DNA from 3 places in the Psychrilyobacter atlanticus DSM 19335 genome. Region 3 is predicted to be linked to each of the others. Evidence: riboswitches for the same ligand, from Rfam matches in the RefSeq annotation. Region 3 holds a riboswitch; each other region holds the start of a gene.
The links. Region 3 has a riboswitch for cobalamin ahead of K337_RS17690 (sirohydrochlorin cobaltochelatase). Riboswitches for the same ligand answer to the same signal wherever they lie in the genome.
Positions count from the first base shown of each region.

Region 1: another riboswitch for cobalamin. It lies ahead of K337_RS0115480 (sirohydrochlorin cobaltochelatase); the one in region 3 lies ahead of K337_RS17690 (sirohydrochlorin cobaltochelatase).
Region 2: another riboswitch for cobalamin. It lies ahead of gltS (sodium/glutamate symporter); the one in region 3 lies ahead of K337_RS17690 (sirohydrochlorin cobaltochelatase).

Region 1 is NZ_KE384548.1:768,286-775,326, forward strand. It holds gene cbiD (cobalt-precorrin-5B (C(1))-methyltransferase CbiD) at 1-162, opposite strand, end outside; gene K337_RS0115460 (precorrin-8X methylmutase) at 171-818, opposite strand; gene K337_RS18770 (ABC transporter substrate-binding protein) at 831-1,730, opposite strand; gene K337_RS0115470 (ABC transporter ATP-binding protein) at 1,727-2,506, opposite strand; gene K337_RS0115475 (FecCD family ABC transporter permease) at 2,503-3,501, opposite strand; gene K337_RS0115480 (sirohydrochlorin cobaltochelatase) at 3,508-4,428, opposite strand; cobalamin riboswitch at 4,573-4,749, opposite strand; gene K337_RS0115485 (ABC transporter ATP-binding protein) at 4,963-6,669, opposite strand; gene K337_RS0115490 (sugar O-acetyltransferase) at 6,911-7,041, opposite strand, start outside.
Region 2 is NZ_KE384548.1:1,016,602-1,023,642, reverse strand. It holds gene yjeM (glutamate/gamma-aminobutyrate family transporter YjeM) at 1-286, opposite strand, end outside; gene K337_RS0116765 (TM2 domain-containing protein) at 413-643, opposite strand; gene asnS (asparagine--tRNA ligase) at 754-2,145, opposite strand; gene K337_RS0116755 (DUF896 domain-containing protein) at 2,156-2,374, opposite strand; gene gltS (sodium/glutamate symporter) at 2,753-3,940, opposite strand; cobalamin riboswitch at 4,070-4,252, opposite strand; gene K337_RS0116745 (hypothetical protein) at 4,376-5,458, opposite strand; gene K337_RS0116740 (cyclic nucleotide-binding domain-containing protein) at 5,658-6,134, opposite strand; gene K337_RS0116735 (L-lactate MFS transporter) at 6,221-7,041, opposite strand, start outside.
Region 3 is NZ_KE384547.1:855,555-862,595, reverse strand. It holds gene K337_RS0104600 (ABC transporter ATP-binding protein) at 1-689, opposite strand, end outside; gene K337_RS0104595 (FecCD family ABC transporter permease) at 683-1,696, opposite strand; gene K337_RS17695 (ABC transporter substrate-binding protein) at 1,699-2,628, opposite strand; gene K337_RS17690 (sirohydrochlorin cobaltochelatase) at 2,618-3,463, opposite strand; cobalamin riboswitch at 3,581-3,761, opposite strand; gene K337_RS0104580 (CooT family nickel-binding protein) at 3,917-4,129, opposite strand; gene amrB (AmmeMemoRadiSam system protein B) at 4,564-5,376, opposite strand; gene amrS (AmmeMemoRadiSam system radical SAM enzyme) at 5,345-6,358, opposite strand; gene amrA (AmmeMemoRadiSam system protein A) at 6,363-6,890, opposite strand.

The DNA of each region.
Region 1 (7,041 bases), on a different contig from region 3:
TAAATTCCATCCCTTAGGAGTTTCTATCTCTATAGTAGATAGGTCTTCTTTTTGAAAATATATTTCCACTGCGCTCTTACAGGCTCCTGCTGCAGTTGACCCAGTAGTATATCCATATCTCATCTTTTTTCCGTTTTGGACGGTATATTTATCTAATTTCATAATTAAAATTATTCTCCTAAAAATCCTTTTCTATCATACATATCATATAAAATACCGTGGAATGTAGCTACAGCTACTGTACTTCCACCCTTTCTTCCCCTAGTTACAATATAAGGAATATCCAATTCTCTCAGCCTTTCTTTGGAATCTTCAGCTCCTACAAATCCAACTGGCACTCCTACTACAAGATTAGGTCTATACCCTTTTTCAATAGCTTCCATCAATGTAAATAGAGCTGTAGGAGCGTTTCCGATCAAGAATATCTTTGTTTTTGCATCTTTTATTGCTTTTTCCATCCCCACTATCGAACGAGTCAATCCTCTTTCCTTTGCTTCTATTACCACCTTCTCATCTGAAACCAGACAATAAGCACCTACATCCCATTTTTCCATAGTTTTCTTACTCAGACCATTTACGATCATATTGGTGTCACAATAGATCTTACTTCCCTCTTCAATGGCTTTTTTTCCGCTTTCTATCGCATCTTTTGATATCTCTACTATGTCAGCATATTCAAAGTCAGCAGTAGTATGAATAAGTCTCTTTACAATTTTTAACTCACCTTCGGTAAATTGCATTGCTTTTTCACCTAATTCATTAGTGATTATCTCAAAACTCTTATTTTCAATTGCCATAGGCTTTTTTACATAACTCATTTTATCCCCCTGTTAAAAATATTTTGGATAGACAACATGTCCAATTTCATTTATCCCATCTAATAATCCATTTGTTGGTCTCGATACATTATATTCATCTATTATATAGATTTCATCTTCCCTTACTGCTCTTATTGCTTTGTAACCAGGTGCTTTTTTTATTATATCCACAGTGGGCCTATTCATAGCTCCATACTGTGCTAAATATACATCTATCTTTTCCCCTCGTGCTAACAATAATTCTTTGGGAAAATCAGCCACACTGGACCCTTTTTTTGTAGGAGTAGCATCATAAGCTATATTCTCTATATCCAATACTCCTAAAATATAAGCTGGTATCCCATCTAGGGAGGTTGTTTGATTGGTTTTATGTCTAGCCTCAAAGAACACTGTTTTCCTTTCATTAGTAGGTATTGAATCGGCCTTTTTCTTTAATTTCGCTAAGTTCATATGAAAATCATCTGTATATTGGACCGCTTCCTTTTCATAACCGCTTAGTTTACCTAGTGTCAGCCAATAGTTATCTAATTCTTCAAATTTTGTAGGCTTTATAGTTACTACAGTCAAATTTGCATTCTTTAATGATCTTATTAATCCGCTGAACCTGTCTCTAATCATAGGTCTTATTAAGATCAAATCCGGTTTCGCAGATATAAATTTTTCTACACTGTCTTTATACGAAAAAACCTCTATCCCCAGATCAGCATTACTTTTTTCTACTCCTACCAAGTTCTTCTCAGCACCTATATTTACTAAAACATCTGTATGAGCTCCATAGAGGGAGATTATCCTAGTGTGAGGTTTAGTCAGATCTATTATTTTCCCAGATTCACTTATTATCTCTGTATTAGAAGGAAAACATAACTGTGTCATAAAAATAAAGATCGATAATAATTTTATTATTTTAATCATTCTAAATCATCTCCTAGTCTTGGGAATACAAATGTGTTCTTTTCTGTTTTATATTTCTCCCATCCGATTTTAAATACTTCTTCTAATTTTTTTGAATTAAGCACATCTTGGGTTTTTCCGCTGGTTACAATCCTTCCCTTCTCCAATAAGAGGATTTCATCACAATAAAGTGAAGCTAAATTAAAGTCGTGAAATACCCCTATCACTGTGGTTTGTTCCTCTACCACTCTTTTTCTTACAAGGCTCAGTAAAGTATGGGAATAATAAGGATCCAAATTCGAAGTTGACTCATCTAGAAATAAAATAGGTGTTGTCTGAATCAATGCCTTTCCAAATATTACCCTTTGTTCCTCTCCGCCACTTAGAGTAGTTATTTCCTTATCTAAAAATTCTTCTAACCCTATTTCTTTTATTACTTTGTCGATAATCTCATAATCTTTTTTCTGAAGACTAAAAAACTTTTTCTTATAGGGATATCTTCCCATCTCCAATATGTCAGAAACAGAGAAAGGAAAAACTATATCAAATTTTTGCGGTACTATTGCAATTTTTTTTGCTAACTTTAAATGAGAATATTCCTTTAATTCCTTTTTTTCAATATAAATTTCAGATTCTGTGGCATTCTTATATCCACTTAAGATATCCAAAAAAGTAGTTTTTCCACTTCCATTGGGTCCTAATATTCCATAAAATTTACCCTTCTCAAATTTGAAAGACAGGTCATCTAAGATTTGAGTTCCATCTATAGAATAGTTTATTTTTTTTATATCTATCATCTCAGATTTCCTCCTCCCATCTTTTTCCTAAAAATCAGAGCAAAGAAAGGTGCTCCTAGTAGTGATGTGATTACTCCTACAGGAATATCATTAGGTAATACTACTCGGACTACATTATCAGCAGCTCCCATAATAACTCCACCCCATATAGCACAGCCTATAATTAATTTTTTATTGTCTGTTCCCATGATGAATCGGAGAAGATGAGGTACTACAAGTCCTACAAATCCTATTATTCCACAGGTAGAAACTGCTACAGCTGATAAGATCGAACTGACAACCAATAATATCCTCCTGATCCTGCTGGGGTTTATCCCCAACGAGATAGCACTTTTTTCTCCCAATGCTAGTATATTTAAATCTTCTGCATAATAACAAAAAAATACGAATCCAAAGACCCATATTGCACTCAAGATACTGACTTCCATCCATGATTTCCCGGTAAAGCTCCCAAGCAGCCAAAATATAATAGCCCCTACACCCTCGTCAGCTAAATACTTTAAAAAACTTAATCCTGCAGAGAAGAAAGCTCCAATTATTATTCCTCCTAATATTATAGAAGTAGGATTCATCTTCCTCTCAAAAGATCCCATCTTGATAACAACTGCCAAACAGAGTATTGCAAATATAAATGAAACTATATGTGTGCTGAAAATTCCAAAAACTGTTATGTTTAGAACTATAGCAAGAGCAGCACCAAATGAAGCACCACTTGAGATCCCCAATGTATATGGATCAGCCAAGGGGTTTAATAAAACCCCTTGAAATACCAATCCGCACATGGATAAAATTGAACCTATTAAGATCGAAGTGAGAATCCTCGGTAATCTCACTTCATGGATAATATACCAATTAGGAGCTCCCTCCCCGCCTTTTATACTCTCTATCACTTCCTTTAATGGAATTTTTATATATCCCATTTGAAGGTAGAAGAATACTGAAAGAATTAATAGTATTATTCCAATTATTGTCCACAATTTAAAATGTTTTTTCATAAATTTCTACGGTTGCATCCCATTTGCATACTCTTTCTTTTTAGCTAACATATTTTCTTTTTCATGAGTCAACCCAAATTCTGCATGTTTAACATATATCTTTCTGATCCCTTCATTCTCTCCTAAACCAACCATGTGAGCTTTTACAGTAAACCCATTTTTTTCTAATTCTTCCTTCATCTCTCCAGCTATATCGTTGTGTGCATGATCTCCAGCAACTATCATAAATGGATATAAATTTACATGTTTAATTTTCTTTGTTTTTAATTGTTTAATTATTGTATCTAATGTAGGGTACCCTTCTACAGTTCCAAAGAATACATTTTCAGAATAATACTCATGGAATACATTTTCGATCATAGAATATGCAGAATTTGCTGGATGGTGAGTACCATGCCCGATAAATACAGTTGCTTCATCTTTCTTTAAAACTTTATAAGTAGGAGCTAATGCTGATGCAGTATCTTTATAATCAGCTAACAATGTTAATAAGGGGTCACTAACTTTTAATACTTTAAAATCTCCCTCATGTAAGGCAACTTCTTTCTTTAAAGTTTCAGATTCTAATCCGTTCATAATATGTGTTCCTTGGACTAACACATGTGTATATCCTTCTTTTTTTAATATATCTAGTGCCTCACTTGGATTATTAAAAGTAATCCCTTCATTCTTTTTAATTCTTCTCATGATAATTCTAGATGTAAAAGCAGTTACTACTTTAAAATCTGGATATGAATTTTTAAATTCTTTCTCTAAAGCCATAATCGTTTTTGCTCTTGTTTCTGGATATGTTGTCCCAAAACTTACTAATACAATAGCTTTTTTTTCTGCCTTAAACAGATCCTTTGATGGTTCATGTACTGCTCCCTTTGCTAATAATGTTACACCCATTACCAACATCACTAATACTACTAACACTTTTTTCATTTTTTTCCTCCTGAGTTTAATTTTGAGAATAAAAAATAAGATGAAATTGTCTCTTTTTTCGTAAAAAAAAGTCCCCTAAAACTTAGGGAACTAGAACATTTTATACAGCAAAAGCTACAAATGTCTACATCCTTGTCCTCGCAAGTTCGTAAAAATAATCTGGCAGGTCTCCTGACTTGACTTCACCTTACTCATAGCCCTTCCCGAATTGCTTCAGTGGTATACTATTTTCATCTGTCTTACAGTGGCGGGACCGTGTAGGATTTTCACCCACTTCCCTTTTAATCGATACAAATCGAACCAAGATTATATTTTATTAAATTGTCATTAACTTTATACCATGTTTACTTTTTTTTTACAACGTATTTCTTTTAATTCAACATTAATTTTTTTAATTTAAAATTAATATTTTTTAATAAAAAGTAACTGTTTTTTATACAGATTAAAAATTGAATGTATGCCGTGAGTTATATTACTTTCCTTTTTTATGTCAAAATTGGAAAACTGTCATAAAGAGAGTTACTAGTTACTCGTCTAACGATAAAGTTTAGCATAGGATCCTTCTAATTTTAATAGTTCCTCATGGGTTCCAGTTTCTACCACACCTTCTTTATCCATAACTACAATTCTGTCAGAATTTATGATAGTTGAAAGCCTGTGAGCTATAGTTATAGTAGTTCTGTTTTTGGATAGTGTCGTAAGGGCTTCCTGGATTAATTTTTCTGTAATATTATCTAAAGATGCAGTAGCTTCATCCAATATCAATATCTTTGGATTTTTTAAAAATATCCTGGCTATAGATATCCTTTGCTTTTGCCCTCCGGAAAGTTTGACTCCTCTTTCTCCTACCAAAGTATCAAATCCCTTTGGTAAACTAATTATAAATTCATATATGTTGGCGTTCTTAGATGCTTCTACAAGGTCTTCTTCAGCTGCACCTAACTTACCATAGCTTATATTCTCCCTTATCGTTCCCCCAAATAAAAATGCCTCCTGAGGGACAATCCCTATATTCCCTCGAAGAGAAGTTAATTTTATCTTACTTATATCTGTTCCATCTATAGTTATCCTTCCAGAATCAATATCATAGAACCTTGGAATCAAATTTGAAATAGTTGATTTTCCTACACCACTAGATCCTACTATGGCTATATTTTCTCCAGATTTTATTTTCAAATTAAATTCATTTAAAATTAAAGATGATTTTTTATAGGAGAAATTTACATCCTGCAGCTGTATCTCTCCTTTTATTTCCTTTAAAATTATTGGATTTTCCACCTCTTTTATCTGTGGAGTTATTTCCATCATCTCCTGAAACCTTCTATATCCTGCCATTCCTTTTTGATAACTTTGAACCAAGATCATCATCTTTCTGATAGGCTCCATAAATCTATAGGAATACAAGAGAAAACTAATTAAGATACCATAGGTTAACTCTCCGTGCAATATTAAATATCCTCCATAAAATATTACTATAAACTGCATAAGGTTCATAAATATATGGATTCCTGAGAAAAAAACAGCAGTAGTTTTATAAGTTTCTTTTTTAGCTTCTTGAAATTCCTGGTTTTTTTCCTCGAATTTATCTATCTCATAATTTTCATTATTGAATTGCTTTACTATCCTAATCCCACCAATGCTTTCCTCAGCACAGGAATTTATATCTGCTATTTTTTTTCTGGTTTTACCAAATGCCATCTTCATCTTCCATTTTTGAGTGATAGAAAAGTAGATCATAAAGGGTAAAACTGAAAATATAACCAAGGTTAATTTTACATTTAAAGTGATCATTAATGCAAAAGCTCCTGCTAATCTGATTACAGCAATAAATAGGTCTATAGGGCCATGATTGGCTAACTCCGATATCCCGCTCAGATCATTTACTAATTTTGACATAATTACTCCGGTTTTATTGTTATCAAAATAACCAAAAGATAACTTTTGAATATGAGTAAATAATTCCTTTCTCATCTTGGTCTCTATCTTAATTCCTAGAACATTTCCATAGTACAGCTGACAGTAACTGACAGCATATCTCATTAAATACATAAATATTAATCCAACAGATATATAATAAAATGTTTTCAGATCTTTTGCCGGAATTACTTTATCTATTACTATTTGAATCACTTTTGGAAAAATTAAATCCAGTGATGCAAGTAGTACAGCACAGGCTAATGTAAACATTAATAATTTAATATGGGGTCTATAATATTTTATAAATGATTTTAATTCGTTCATTTTAGCTCCTTTGATTTTAATTTTATATTAATAAATTATCGGTCTTTTCAAGGATCGTATGAAATTTCCCTTTAAAATCATCTTATCATATCTTTTCAAATAAAACTATATCCTCCATTTACAGAATAAAAAAAGGGAGAAATTTCTCCCTAAGATTTTTACTATACTCATCAGCTATGTGACATTAGATCCAAATCTGTCATAACCCAAATTTTTATAAACTTTAATTCATCTATAAACTTTATATTTTTTTTATGATTTTACAAGGATTCCCTCCAGCAAACACATTTTCCGGAAGATCTTTGGTTACGACACTTCCTGCTCCTATAGTGGTATTCTTCCCAATGGTTACACCTGGTAGAAGGATAGCTC
Region 2 (7,041 bases), on a different contig from region 3:
ATGATGCATACCACATAAATGTACCGATAAATGCATATTTAAGACCTACTGATCTTTTCATCCAAGAAAATATTCCACCTTTTTCATCTTTAAATGCCGCACCGTATTCTGCCATCATAAAAGCATAAGGTATAAAGAATAAAACCGCTGAAATGATGTACCAAGGTATTGCACCATATCCCATTAAATAAAATGATCTAGGAATATTAGTAAACCCAAATACCGATGTGAATATCATTAAGATCAGTGATATTAATGACATTTTTTTTGCATTGTTCTCTTTCATTATAAAGTCCTCCTAAAGTTTTAATGTTAATTTTATAACACTTTCAAGCTATTATAACACATTTCGCGGACTTGTTAAACAATTTTTAATTTTTCTATGAATTTTTTAAGAATTGATGTGAAAAAATTAATTTTTAGTTACTGGATATCCCAGTGCATCGGTAAAGGTATTAGTAGAGATTTTTATAAGATCTAGGATGGTTCCAATCCCAAATAATCCTCCTGTCATAAGGTATAATAAACCTGTCCAGACCTTCCCCACATAGAACCTGTGAAGTCCACCTAGACCTAAAAAACCAACGATACAAAACACTAAACTTAAAGTTCGTGTTTTATCACTTATCTGGATCATACTCATTTTAAACCTCCCAAATTAAATAACAATATTTTTTTTTACTTATATAGATTTAAAAGAAAGAGTCTGATTGCACGAAACAATCAAACTCCACTTTATTTTTTTATTAATCTTTAAAATTCTGCACTCTTAGGAGTTCTAGGGAAAGAAATTACGTCTCTGATATTTGTCATTCCTGTAACGTACATTATCATTCTTTCAAAACCTAATCCGTACCCTGAATGAGGGAATGAACCATATTTTCTAAGGTCTGTATAGAACTTATAGTCTTCCTTAGGAAGGTTGATTTCATCCATTCTTCTCTCTAATTCTTCTAAGTTATCTTCTCTTTGAGAACCACCTATGATTTCTCCAATTCCAGGAGCTAATAGATCCATAGCTCTTACTGTTTTTCCATCTTCGTTAAGCTTCATATAGAATGCTTTGATATCCTTTGGATAGTCTGTTACGAAAACTGGTCTTTTAAAATGCTCTTCAGCTAAGAATCTTTCATGTTCTGATTGAAGATCAATTCCCCACTCTACTTTAAATTCAAATTTTTTCTTTGATTTTAATAGGATGTCTACTGCTTCAGTATAAGTAACTCTAGCAAAATCATTTGCTAAAACATTGTTTAACTTATCAAATAATCCTTTTTCTACAAATTTATTGAAAAATTCCATCTCTTCAGGAGCTTTTTCCATAACATATTTAATGATATATTTTACCATATCTTCTGCTAAATCCATGTTAGCTTCTAAGGCAGCGAAAGCAATCTCAGGTTCTATCATCCAAAATTCAGATGCATGTCTAGTTGTATTTGAGTTTTCTGCTCTAAATGTAGGTCCAAATGTATATACATTTCTAAATGCAGCACAATAAGTCTCTACATTTAATTGTCCACTTACAGTTAGGTTAGTTTCCTTTCCAAAGAAGTCTTCTTTATAGTCGATATCTCCCTTATCTGTTTTAGGAACATTATCTAAGTCCATAGTCGTTACTCTGAACATCTCTCCTGCACCTTCAGCGTCACTTCCAGTTATGATTGGAGTGTGTACATATACAAACTCTTGATCTTGGAAAAATCTGTGGATAGCATATGCAACTAATGATCTTACTCTAAATACTGCTGAGAAAGCATTAGTTCTAGGTCTTAGATGTGCTATTGATCTCAAATATTCAAAGGTATGTCTTTTATTTTGTAATGGATAATCTAAGTCAGCTTTTTGGAATATCTCTACAGACGTTGCCTTGATCTCATAACTTTGTCCCTTTCCTTCTGATTTTACAAAAGTTCCAGTTACATACATAGATGTAGCTATAGATGCTCTGCTTATCTCGTCAAAATTTTCTAAGTTGTCCTCAAATACTACTTGTAGTCCGGTAAAAAATGAACCATCATTTAATTCAATAAAACCAAAACTTTTTTGACTCCTAATCTTTCTTACCCAACCAGAAATTTGTACTTCTTGATTTAAGAATTGTTCACCATTTCTGATAAGTTCTTTAACTGTTGCTTTCTTCATAAAATCCTCCCTAACTTAATTTAGTTATTTTTTTATTTAATTTTACTTCATTTCCATTTTGATCTACAACTTTTACTTGATCTAAATGTCCTTTAACTTGTGATTTAAACTGCTCCAAGTATAATGTTCTGTATTTTTGTCTTTCTATTGTTTCTTCATCTGTTAACGTTCTTTTTTTAGCTAGAGCTGAATAGTGATTCACCTTAGCTATAATGTCTTTCATTTCCACTTTAATCCTCCTATCTATACAATGCCTTAATCTTTTTCTATAAAATAAAAAAACTTCCCACTGCTAAAGTGAGAAGTCAAAATTCATACAAACCCTAAAAAAATAAAGTAAGTACGGAGACACACACAAGCAGTTCCTCGATACCCTTTGGCGTCACGTGCCAAATACGTCTAAGCCTACTGAGATTTTTATAAAAATCCTTTGGGTTAGCAGCTCCAAGGTGTTCTTCACAACTAATTCCACTACTAGTCTCCCACCGTCACTAGCTCGCTTTAGTATCTATTAGAAGTTACTCTCCTCATCTTTGCTTTTATAATTAGAAATATTATACTATTATGCTATTTAATTGTCAACTTTCTGGGACTTTTCTTTTAGTTATTATTTCACTACACTTATAAAAAAAGTTATTATCCCAACATTGAAAAAATCTATAAATAAACCTCCTACCAAAGGAATGATAAAAAATGCCTTTGGAGAAGGTAAAAATTTGTTTGTCAGAGCTTCCATATTAGCCAGAGCTTTTGGAGTCGTCCCAAATCCACACCCGCAATGACCAGAGGCCATAACCGCTGCATCATAGTCTTTTCCCATGAGATAAAAGGTTATGAAATATGCAAACCCTCCCATGAGGATAGTTTGTCCAAGGAGCATAAGGAGGAGTGGTAACGCTAACTCCTTCAATTCCCATAATTTAAAGGTCATAAGGGTCATAGATAAAAACATTGCCAGAGTAAAGTTACTCATCATAGAAATTTCATCTAATTTTATCTTATATCCCTTTGAAATATCACTTAGATTCCTTATTACTGAAGCTGTAAACATAGCTCCTATATATGAAGGGAGAACAAGCCCTATGTTTTTTAGAAGGTACGATATAAAACTTCCTATTCCCATAGCTATTATTATCTCAAAGGCTCCTACAGGAATATTTTTGCTGAGCAGCCTGCCTTCTGATAACTTAGATTCTACCTCGCTGCCTGTATGGGTTTTCTTGTCCAGTAATTTATGTTTTCCTATCAATCTTTTTGCTACGGGTCCTCCGATAATACTTCCCATTAAAAGAGCATAGGTTGCTGTGGCCATAGCTACTACTTTTGCCCCGTGAGCTCCCGCTTCTTCTAACATTGGTGCAAAAGCTCCTGCAGTTCCCGGCCCTCCAGTAGTGGATAATGACCCTGTTGCCAGTCCCAACAAGGGGCTGATATTCAGTGCCTTGGCCATCCCTACCCCTAATATATTTTGTAATACTGCCAGTAATACGGCTGCCAATAAAAACATAAATACAGGCATCCCTGCTTTCTTTAAGAGTTTAAGACTTGCAGAATAGCCGATTGTTGTAAAAAAGGCGATCATAAATACTTCCCTCAGACTGTCTTCAAAAATAATATTCAGAAGACCAGTTTCATGAGCCAATAAAGTAATTAAGGAAAATGTTCCTCCTCCTGTTACTGCTTCTGGAATGCAGAGTTCATCCAAAATTTTAATCTTATAATTTAACCATTTTCCAATATAAAGAACCCCTACTGCTACTGCCAAAGTCTCTATTATCCCTAATCTTATTTCCATTTTTTTATTCTTCCCCCTTAAAATTATCAAACATAGTAAGCTAAAATTACAACTTTATATTTTTCATGATAATATTAAAAGCGGAGAACTGTCGTTCTTCTATTCATCGTCATACCTCCATCCTCGTGGTTGATGACAAAGTTAAAGGCAGGTCTCCTGGCTTAGTTTCAACCTACTCACATACGCCTTCCCAGATTTTATCCAGTGGCAAATTATGTTTTCGTCTACATTACAGTGGCGGGACCGCGGAGGATTTTAACCTACTTCCCTATTAATTCTATTTGATTAGAAACCTCTAACTCTGTTATTTAATTGTTATATCGATATAATATACTATGTATTTTATATTTTGTTCAAATATATATAATTTATATTAAAAAGATTATCTATTTTTTATATTATTGAAATATGAACCTATAATTTTTGATAATAGTTTTATTTATTTTTGCTCCCGCAATGACAGCAGGTAGGCAGGAGAGCGTGTTTTATCTCATGGCATTCCGGACACTCCTCAAAGAGTTTTGTTCCGCAAGATGGACATGAATAGGGTTTATCTTTTTCCGCAGTATGGTTGTGGGGCAACGTTACCTTGCCAACGGTTCTTCTAGTCCAATATAAAAACTTTCTCGGCCCCCTTCTGATAGGGTATTCACATACCGGACATAGGAATTTTTCATATCCGTCCCGATATTGCTTTAAAAGCCATTGTTTCTTTGGGTTAGTTATTATATTTATGAGATATATGATGATTTTTACCACTGTAAGCAGGAGTCCCAGTATTAAGATATATTTAAAATACCGGGATGGGAAATATTTGTGGATAACTAAGAAGATCTTAAAAAATACTGCCACTCCATAACCTATAAAGAGAAGATAGTAATTGCTGGACTTTTTCTTAAGGATAAGATATATTCCACCCAATAAAAATGGGAAGAGAATAGATATCTGTAAAAAAGCCAGTTTCAAATTATGATTTTTTAGGAGTTCCCTGTATTGTTTTTGGGCATTCTCCCTTTGATCTTTTAGTTTTTTTCCTATCTCCTGTTTCTCAATCTCCAGTCTTTGTTTTTTTTCTATAATTTGAGCCAATTCCATATTTAATCTCTGGTAGGTTTTCTGACTCTTTAAAAAAGTTTCCACACTTCTACTTAGCTGCTGTTCTTCGGATTTCGAGATTACCTTAGAATTTTCAAGGGCCAGTTTTTTTAGAGCCATCAATTGATTTATGGTATTCTGTAAATTCCCAGAACTGTTTTTAACTATAGCGATCTCATTTTCATTCTTCACTTGTTTTCTTGTAAGGTTCTCTATTTGATTTTTCAGCTCTTGTTCCTCTGTGATTAAGCCGGGTTCCAGATATGATTGTTCTATCTTATTGTATCTAGGACCCTTTATAGATTCTATATCCTCTAAAAGAAACCCCAGGATCCAAAATACCAGGATACCAAAAATAACTACAAAACTTTTGATTAAAAAACGATACAGCCAGGGTCCTTTGGAATTTTCTATATTTTTCATAATTAACTCCTCCTAAAAATTTATATCCTCTATCTTACCAAAGGAATCTTTTAATTCCTTTATTTTGGCATTATTATACAACTCAATCATCGGCATTTACAAGGATATGGATGGGATAAATATTTAGACGGCTTTAAATTAAATATAAAAAGAACCAGAGAATCTTCTGGTTCTTTTTGACATTTTAATTTTGTTGAAATTAAAGATTTCCGCTCTCCTCTATGAGGATATAGTCCATAATTATATCCTTCATCCCCTTGAGAGCTCTAGCCAGATCTCTTGCCTCGTTGAGTATAATTTTTCCAAAGAGTTTGGGGTTATCTTTTTCTAAAAGGTAGAGAGTCATCTTGGGGATTACTGCCAGAACAACATCTGTATTGGCAGTTGCTGTAACAATTTGTTTCTGGATACCTATTGGAGAAGCCATTCCAAAAATTGATCCCGGTCCGAACTTAGATAATCTCCTGCCGGCAACGGTAACTTTGATCTCTCCCTCTAAGAGAAGGTAGGAATCTCCCGGGGAGTCTCCCTCTTCAAAGATGTTTTCACCGGCACTATAGCTTTTTTCTGAAAGGCTCTCTATAAATGAATGAATGTCGTCTTTGTCCACTCCACCAAATAAAGATGTCTTTGGCAGAAGTTCAATAATCTTATCTTTAAGTTTATCTTCAGGCATAATAACCCCTCCTTATATTAGGTTATTACTTTTTTTTTTGAATTTCCTTTTACTATTCAAAATTTATTTTTTAATTTATCTCTGTTTTAATTTAAATCTGTATTTATTTTAATCTCTCTAACTTTTTTTTCTTTAAGCACTAAAATTGATATCAAAATTCCTATAATTGCACTTACTATTGTGGGATAAAAAACATATATATAGCTCCCAAAAGAATCTTTAATAATCCCTGATGTGACACTTGAAACTACTGCTCCTACTCCATATGCTGTAAACAGGAAACCATAATTTCTTGCATAATTTTTTGCTCCAAAAATATTAGAGACAGCAGTTGGAGCAATTGCAAGCCAACCACCTAATATAAACCAGAACATTGAAAATGATACGATATAAAATATAACGTTACCCTTACCTGAATTTAACATTATTATGGAAGCTAGAATAATAAGGCCAAAGGAAATTATCGCAGTTTTTTCAAATTTAATTTTATCAGTAATGACACCAAATACAGGCCGTCCTAACCCGTTAAATACAGCGAACAATGCAACGGAAAAAGCACTCATTTTTGGATTAAGTCCAATAATTTCCTGTGCAACAGGACTTGAAATCCCAATGGCCATAAGACCGGTAAATGTACCTATAGCGAAACATGTCCATAAAATATAAAATTTTCTATCGATCAGTACTTTCTTTAAAGGCAGATCTGAAGAGGTATCTTTATTTTTAACGATATTTCCTTCAACTTCTTCCTCTTTATTTGGAAATCTTAAAGGAAGTGCAAAAATTAATATTATTACAAAAAAAGCCAGACTTAAGATTCTGAAAGAAGAAAATACTCCAAAATATTCAATTAGAAGTCTGGATATTGGTGCTGTGACAAAAGGTGATAATCCAAACCCAGAAAGTG
Region 3 (7,041 bases):
AATACATCCCTAAAAAACTCCCTTGAAAAAACTTCTTCTGCACTTCCTTTATCCCAAAGTTTCCCATTTTTTAAAGCTATTATTTCATCACAGTAAAGGGAAGCTATGTTCATATCATGTACCGCTGCAACTACTGTAATCGATAGAGATTTTAATATCGCCATTATTTGAAGTTGATACCTTATGTCTAAATGATTGGTTGGCTCATCCAGTATTATAATATCAGCTTCTTGAGCTAAAGCCCTTGCAATTAAGGCTCTTTGACGCTCTCCCCCTGAAAGACTTAAAAAAGCCCTCTCTTTATATTCTTTCAGTCCCAGCTTTTCAATTGCTCCACTTACAATTTTTCTATCCTCTCCATTATAAGATCCTAAAAAACTTTTGTGTGGATACCGTCCCATAGTTACCATCTCAGATACGCTAAAATCAAATTCACTTCCTCCATGCTGAGATACCACTGCCATCTCCTTGGCTAGTTCCTTAGAACTAATCACCTTAAGGCATCGGCCTTTTAGATCTATTTTTCCTTCACCTTTTAGAGTTCTATATATATTTTTCAAAAGTGTCGATTTACCGCTGCCATTAGGTCCTACTATTCCTATAAACATTCCCTTTCCTACATCAAAGGATATATTTTCTATTAGATTTTTCTCTTCTATTTCATAGGATAAATTCTTTATCTTTAACATCTCTTCCCTCCAAAATTATATCCTCTTTTTATTATCCATAGAAAAAACGGTCCACCTAGAGCCGAAGTAAGAATTCCAATAGGCAGTTCCTCTGGGATAAAAATAATTCTTGAAACTGTGTCTGCTCCCATGATGAATATCCCACCAAAAATAACACTTAGAGGTATTAATTTTCTATGGGAAGCTCCTGTTACCCTTCTTGTTATATGAGGAATAATCATTCCAACAAATCCAATGGTTCCTGTTAATGCCACTACCGAGCTTGTCAAAAGTGAAGATAGGATAATTAAAAATAACTTCAGTTTTTCTGTTTCTATCCCTAAAATACGAGCCTCTTCCTCCCCTAATAAAAGTAGATCTAACTCTTTGGAGAGACAGAGTCCTATTATGACAGCTAAAATTAGAATAACTCCAGAAAATAATAGTTTATTCCACTGGGCACCACCTAAACTTCCAGTCATCCAAAACATGGCATTTCTCACTTTAGAATCATTTTTTACCCAATAGATAAGTAGATTTATTAGTGATGAAAATACTGCTGATACGGCTATCCCTGTGAGAACTAATCTTCCCGATGAATAATCTCCCCTTGTCAAACGGATCACTATAACAGTAGCTAAAAATGCTCCTAAGAACGCTCCTCCCTCCACAGAAAATCCACCTAAATTAAAAAACATCGCTGTAATGGCTCCTGCTGCTGAACCACTTGAGATACCTAATATATAGGGGTCAGACAAGGGGTTTTTTGTTACTGCCTGCATAAAAACCCCTACTAATGCAAGGGCGCCTCCTGTTATAAATCCTAATATTGCTCTGGGAAATCTGATTTTCCAAATAATAACTTCTATCCCCTTACTCCAGGTTCTTGTAAAGATCTCTAAGTTACTGGCTTTATTAAGGGCTACCTTCCATACAGTGGTAAATGGTATGTCTACTGCACCTAAGTTTACTGCTAAAGTAAATACCATTATTAATACAAGAGCATATATAAAAATCTTTTTTTTCATCTCTACATCTCCTGATAAAATCCATGAGCCAGGTGTTCAATAGCTTTTCCTATCCTTGGCCCCGGTGAAATTTCTGCTAAAGATACAACAACAAATTTATTTTCTTTTACAGCTTCCAGTTCCTTTGTAAATTCATTTTCCTTTAAAAAATCAATTTTTCCTTGGGCTTCATCATTGCCATAATCCACTATTATTACTACATTAGGATCCTTTTCCAAGATGCTTTCCCAGCTTACTGTAGCATAGTTCCCTTGAATATTTTCAAATATATTTTCACCTCCTGCTTTGGTGATGATATCATTTCCAAGGCCAGATCCTGCTACCACAAAAGGAGCTTCCTTTCCTGAATCATAGGCAAATACTCTTATTGTTTTTTTATCTCCTTTCAATTGCTTTGCTTTTTCCACTGTTTTTTTCAAAGAATCAACTATTTTCTCAGCTCTATCTTCTACATCAAATATTTTTCCAAGGGTGATATAATCTTCATAAACATCTTCTACTTTTGCTCCCTTTTCTAAAGATGAGATTATATATGGATTTACTCCATTTTCCATTAGTTCTTCTACTCCTGCAAGTCTTTTAGGATTCAACGATGAATGCCATCCGCTTACAAAATCAGGCTCAACAGAATAAAAAACTTCTTTAGATGGGTATCTCTCAGAAAGTATAGGCACTTTATTATAGGCCTCTTTTAATTCTGAAAGAATTTCATTATCTGCCCAGCATGTCCCGGCCATCTTGTCCTCTAATCCCAATGAAAGAAGAATTTCTGTCATAAAATGGGAAGTTGTCACTGCTCTTTTAGGAGATTCAGTAAAAGTAACCTCATATTTTTTATTTCCGTCACTAAAATTTACAGTAACAGGTGTATATGCATAAGATACCAAAGATAAACTCAAATATACTCCCGCAATAATATTTTTAATTTTCATTATTTTCCCCCTTTAAAATATTTTCTTTCTTTTTCTTTATATCTTCAACCTCAAACTTTATAAGGTCATCTATATGATCAATGAAAAGATCCTGTACCTCTCTTCTCTCTCCCATTCCTATCATAGAAACTTCTATTCCTATCCCCTTTTCTTCCAATGCCTCTTTCCAGTCTCCAGCTATATCTTCCTCTGCATGAACTCCTGCTACTACCATCAAAGGAACTAAAGTTGCCTCTTTTATCCCATTCATTTCCAGATCTTCCATAACTTCTTCTAATCCAGGGTACCCCTCTACTGTCCCTACAAAAATATGTTTATATCCTTTTTTCTGTATGGTATATTGGAGCATCCCATAGGCTGAAGCTGCATGATGATCCGTCCCATGACCTATTAAAACAATTGGTCTATCCGAATATTCTTTATTAAAAATATCAGCTACATCCATATAATCTTTTGTCTGAGTCAAGAGGCCAGAACCAATTTTAATCTCTTTAAACTCGCCTTTATATTCATCTACCTCTTGCTTCATACAGTCTGCTTCAATTCCATTTATTATATGAGTTGCTTGTACTATAATATGAGTAAATCCCTCTTCTTTCATTTTTTTTATTGCTTCATTTGGAGTTAATTTTCTGATCCCCTCCTCTTTGAATATTTTCTTTATTATCATCCTCGATGTATAAGCTTCCCTAATCTCAAACTCTTTAAACTCTTTTTCTATACGCTTGTTAATTGTTTCCAAAGAATTTTCTCTTGCTTTTTTTCTACTGGTCCCAAAATGAACCAACAAAATTCCCCTCTTTATTCTTCCTTCTTTTTTTTCTGCCAACACCATCTTCACAACTCCCCCAATTAATTTTATAATCTTCCAGGTAATAAAAAAACCCTGAGTAACCTCAGGGTAAAGATACGACAAAAAAAGTAGTATCTATACCCTCGTCCTCGCAAGTAATATAAAAAATAATTTAAGGCAGGTATCCTGGCTCAGTTTCATCCTACAAGCAACCTTCCCAGAGGTAATTCTCCAGTGGTATTTGCCTTCGTCAACTTTACAGTGGCGGGACCGCGGAGGCATCTAACCTCTCTTCCCTTTTAAACTCCATTAAAGAAGTACCTTAAAATAATTTATCATTCAGATGAACTATACTAGTTCTTTTTTCAAAAGTCAACATTTTTATTTTTTAATAAAATCTATACATTTTTTTATTCTAACAAATCTGCTTTAAAATTATTTAAACACAAAAAAACACGGATATCCCGTGTCTAATTAAAATATATATAAGTAGTTCTAGAAGTTAAGTGGTGCTAATCTATATGTTTCTCTGACTGCATTCCCTTCAATCACTAATTTTGAATTTGTCATCTCTATTACTTTTCCTGCTATTACTTTTTCCTTACCTTTGAAATTCTTTACAATAAATGCCCCGTTTTCTTTTTTAAAAGAAACCATATTTTCCATAACTACCTTTGTCTCATTTAAATTTTTAAAAAATAATTTCATTTCCATCCCTCCTGATATATCTTAAATAAATAATAATTTAATTTTATATACATATAATATATCATTATAACTTTAAAGTCAAGTATTATTTATTTAATTTATCATTATATATATTAAACATATCTTAAATATATGAAAGATGCGCTCTTCAGTTTTATTTTAAATCATTTTGTGTTTTTTACAAACTAAAAAAGTATAGGTTCATGCTTTTAATATATAAATAGATGTTGAACGATATATTAAAAGCATGTTTTTCTATTTGAATTGATCATTAATTTCTCCTTATTTAATATATTTTAGTACTCAACTAAAAAAAACGTGATGTTATATCCAAACAAGCTCAACCTAATTTTTTATAAATTTTATTTATTTTGTCCCCTAGATAATAAAAAAAGGTAAAAGGATAGACTCCTCTTACCTTTAAAATCAAATATTTACTTATATACTAAAAAAGTTATATAGTCTACAACCTCCTCCATGGGATAATTCTCCCCTGAATTCCCCCTCCTTAAAATTTCTACCTTAGGATCCCCTGCCACCAATTTACTATACTCTAAAAGAGTCATAATAGGTCCATATCCGCATATACTTAGATTATATTCTTCTACTGTCTCCTCCAGTCCTTGGCTATCTAGTTCCATTATCCTGTCTATGGCTAACTGATCTAATTTATATCCCAATTCTTTTTTTACATAGTGGGAAAAGTCAGAAGATGCTATCACCAGAATTTTTTTTCCTTGTTTTTTAGCAGTTTCATATATTTTTTCAGCCAGATATTTCGCATTTTTATAACTTTGAATCTTCATTGTTATAGGAACTATTTTAAATTTACTCTCTATAAAGTATTTTAAAAACGGCAGCATGACCTCTCCAGAATGTTCATATTTATGTGCATCTTCCGAATATGACAAATCCAATTCTTTTTCAAAATCAAGGTCTATCTCCAAGTCACCCATAGGAGAACCCCAGATTTTATTTGTATCTAGACTTATAGCCCCTCCATAACCTGTATGACTAGGATTTACTATAATTACAGTCTCAATGTCTTTTCCCTTTAAGGTATTAAAAAAATGAACTGCAGATGGTCCTGAAAATTCATAACCTGCATGGGGGACTATTCCTCCTAATATCTCACAATCTATTTTTTTAGGAGATTCTATTCTTAAAAAAAATTCAATCATCTCTTCAATTTCTTCTTTTTTAGAAGGGTAAAACTTACCCTTTACAAACTCCTCCCTTTTTTTCATAGCTCCCTCCCGTCTCCACGACCTTCTCTCCACACTTTTTACATCGGCCATCCTCACCTAATCCTAGCATTTCTACATTCCATCCATCCCTTTGAACAAGTAAATTTCCACAACTACAGACTGTATCTAAGTCTATCCCTGCATTCCCTATATATACATAGTTCAAGTATTTTTTAGCTACCTCATGAAATTCTAAAAGAAGTTTTTTTTCTGTCGCTGGAGTCTTCAGCTTATAACTAGGATAATATCCATTTATATGTAAAACAATATTTGATCCCAATTCATCCCTTACCCACTTAACCATCTCTATAAATGTCTCCCTATCATCATTTAGTTTAGGCACCAATAAAAACTCTATCTCTAGATGCTTATTCCTCCCAGTTATTACTTTCAAGGTGTTTTTAACTCCTTCTAAAGTCCCACCTAATTCAGAGTAAACTTCTTCTGTAAATCCTTTTAAATCTACACTAAACCCATCTATATATGGAGTTAATTCCAACAGAGGTTCCCTTTCTATAAATCCATTGGTTATCATCATAGTTTTTTTAGAGCAGCATTTCGCTAATTTTGCCACATCCAGCATAAATTCATACCAAACGGTAGGTTCGTTATAGGTAAATGCTACTCCAAATCCTTTAAAATTTCTCAATATATCCTCATAGGTATATTCCTTAGCTCGTATTCCTTTAAATTCCTTAGCTATCTCATAATTTTGACAATAAGCACAATTCATATTGCATCCTATACTTCCAATGGATAAAACCTCTTCTCCTGGATAAAAATGATAAAACGGCTTTTTTTCAATGGGGTCCATATTAAGAGCCGAAATCATCCCATAGTTTTTAGTCATCAGGGTTCCGCCGATATTCTGCCTTACACCACATCTGCCCACACTGCCATCCTCTAATATACACCTATGAGGGCATAGTTCACAGCCTATTTTTTTATCCTTTAACCTCTTATAAAATAAAGCTTCTTTCATCTTCTCACCTATACCTTTTCACAGTAAATTTTTTTATAACCAATCCGGGGTTACGGGTTATTCCAGCTTTATTCATAGCTACCTCTATCTGCTGCTCTACACTATCTATTCCCTCTAAATCCGGTAAAAGTACCCCTTGAGATCTTCCATCACTTATTAATATCCCGTATTTTTTAGGATCTAATTCTTTTATATCCTCTACCTCCTCCATAGGAGAGAGAACATCTACAGAAATTTCCAACCTCTCTAACTCATCTTTTTTTAATGCTTCAAATCTAGGGTCGTTAAAGGCAGCTGAGATGGCATTTCCTCTTATCTCCTCCAATAAATTTTCTCGATATGGTATCATGGTTCCTATACATCCCCTCAGAGCACCTTCCTTGTACAAGGTGACGAAACAAGGTTTTTTTTCCATCAATTCCTGGATCTCCTTATATTTATCTTCTTTCACCTCACTTTGTCCATCTAAACCTAATTTAGCTATAATAGTTTCTAAAGCTACTTCTACATATATACTCCTCGGTTTATACATATAACTACCTCCTAAAAAATATTTATTCCTTATTCTTTATTTGATAAATTCAATAAACTTCCTTTTTTATTAAATTTTTATTTTTTGATTTTCATAGATAATTATGATTAAAAAAAATTAATCAATTATATAACTTTATTATGATAACTAT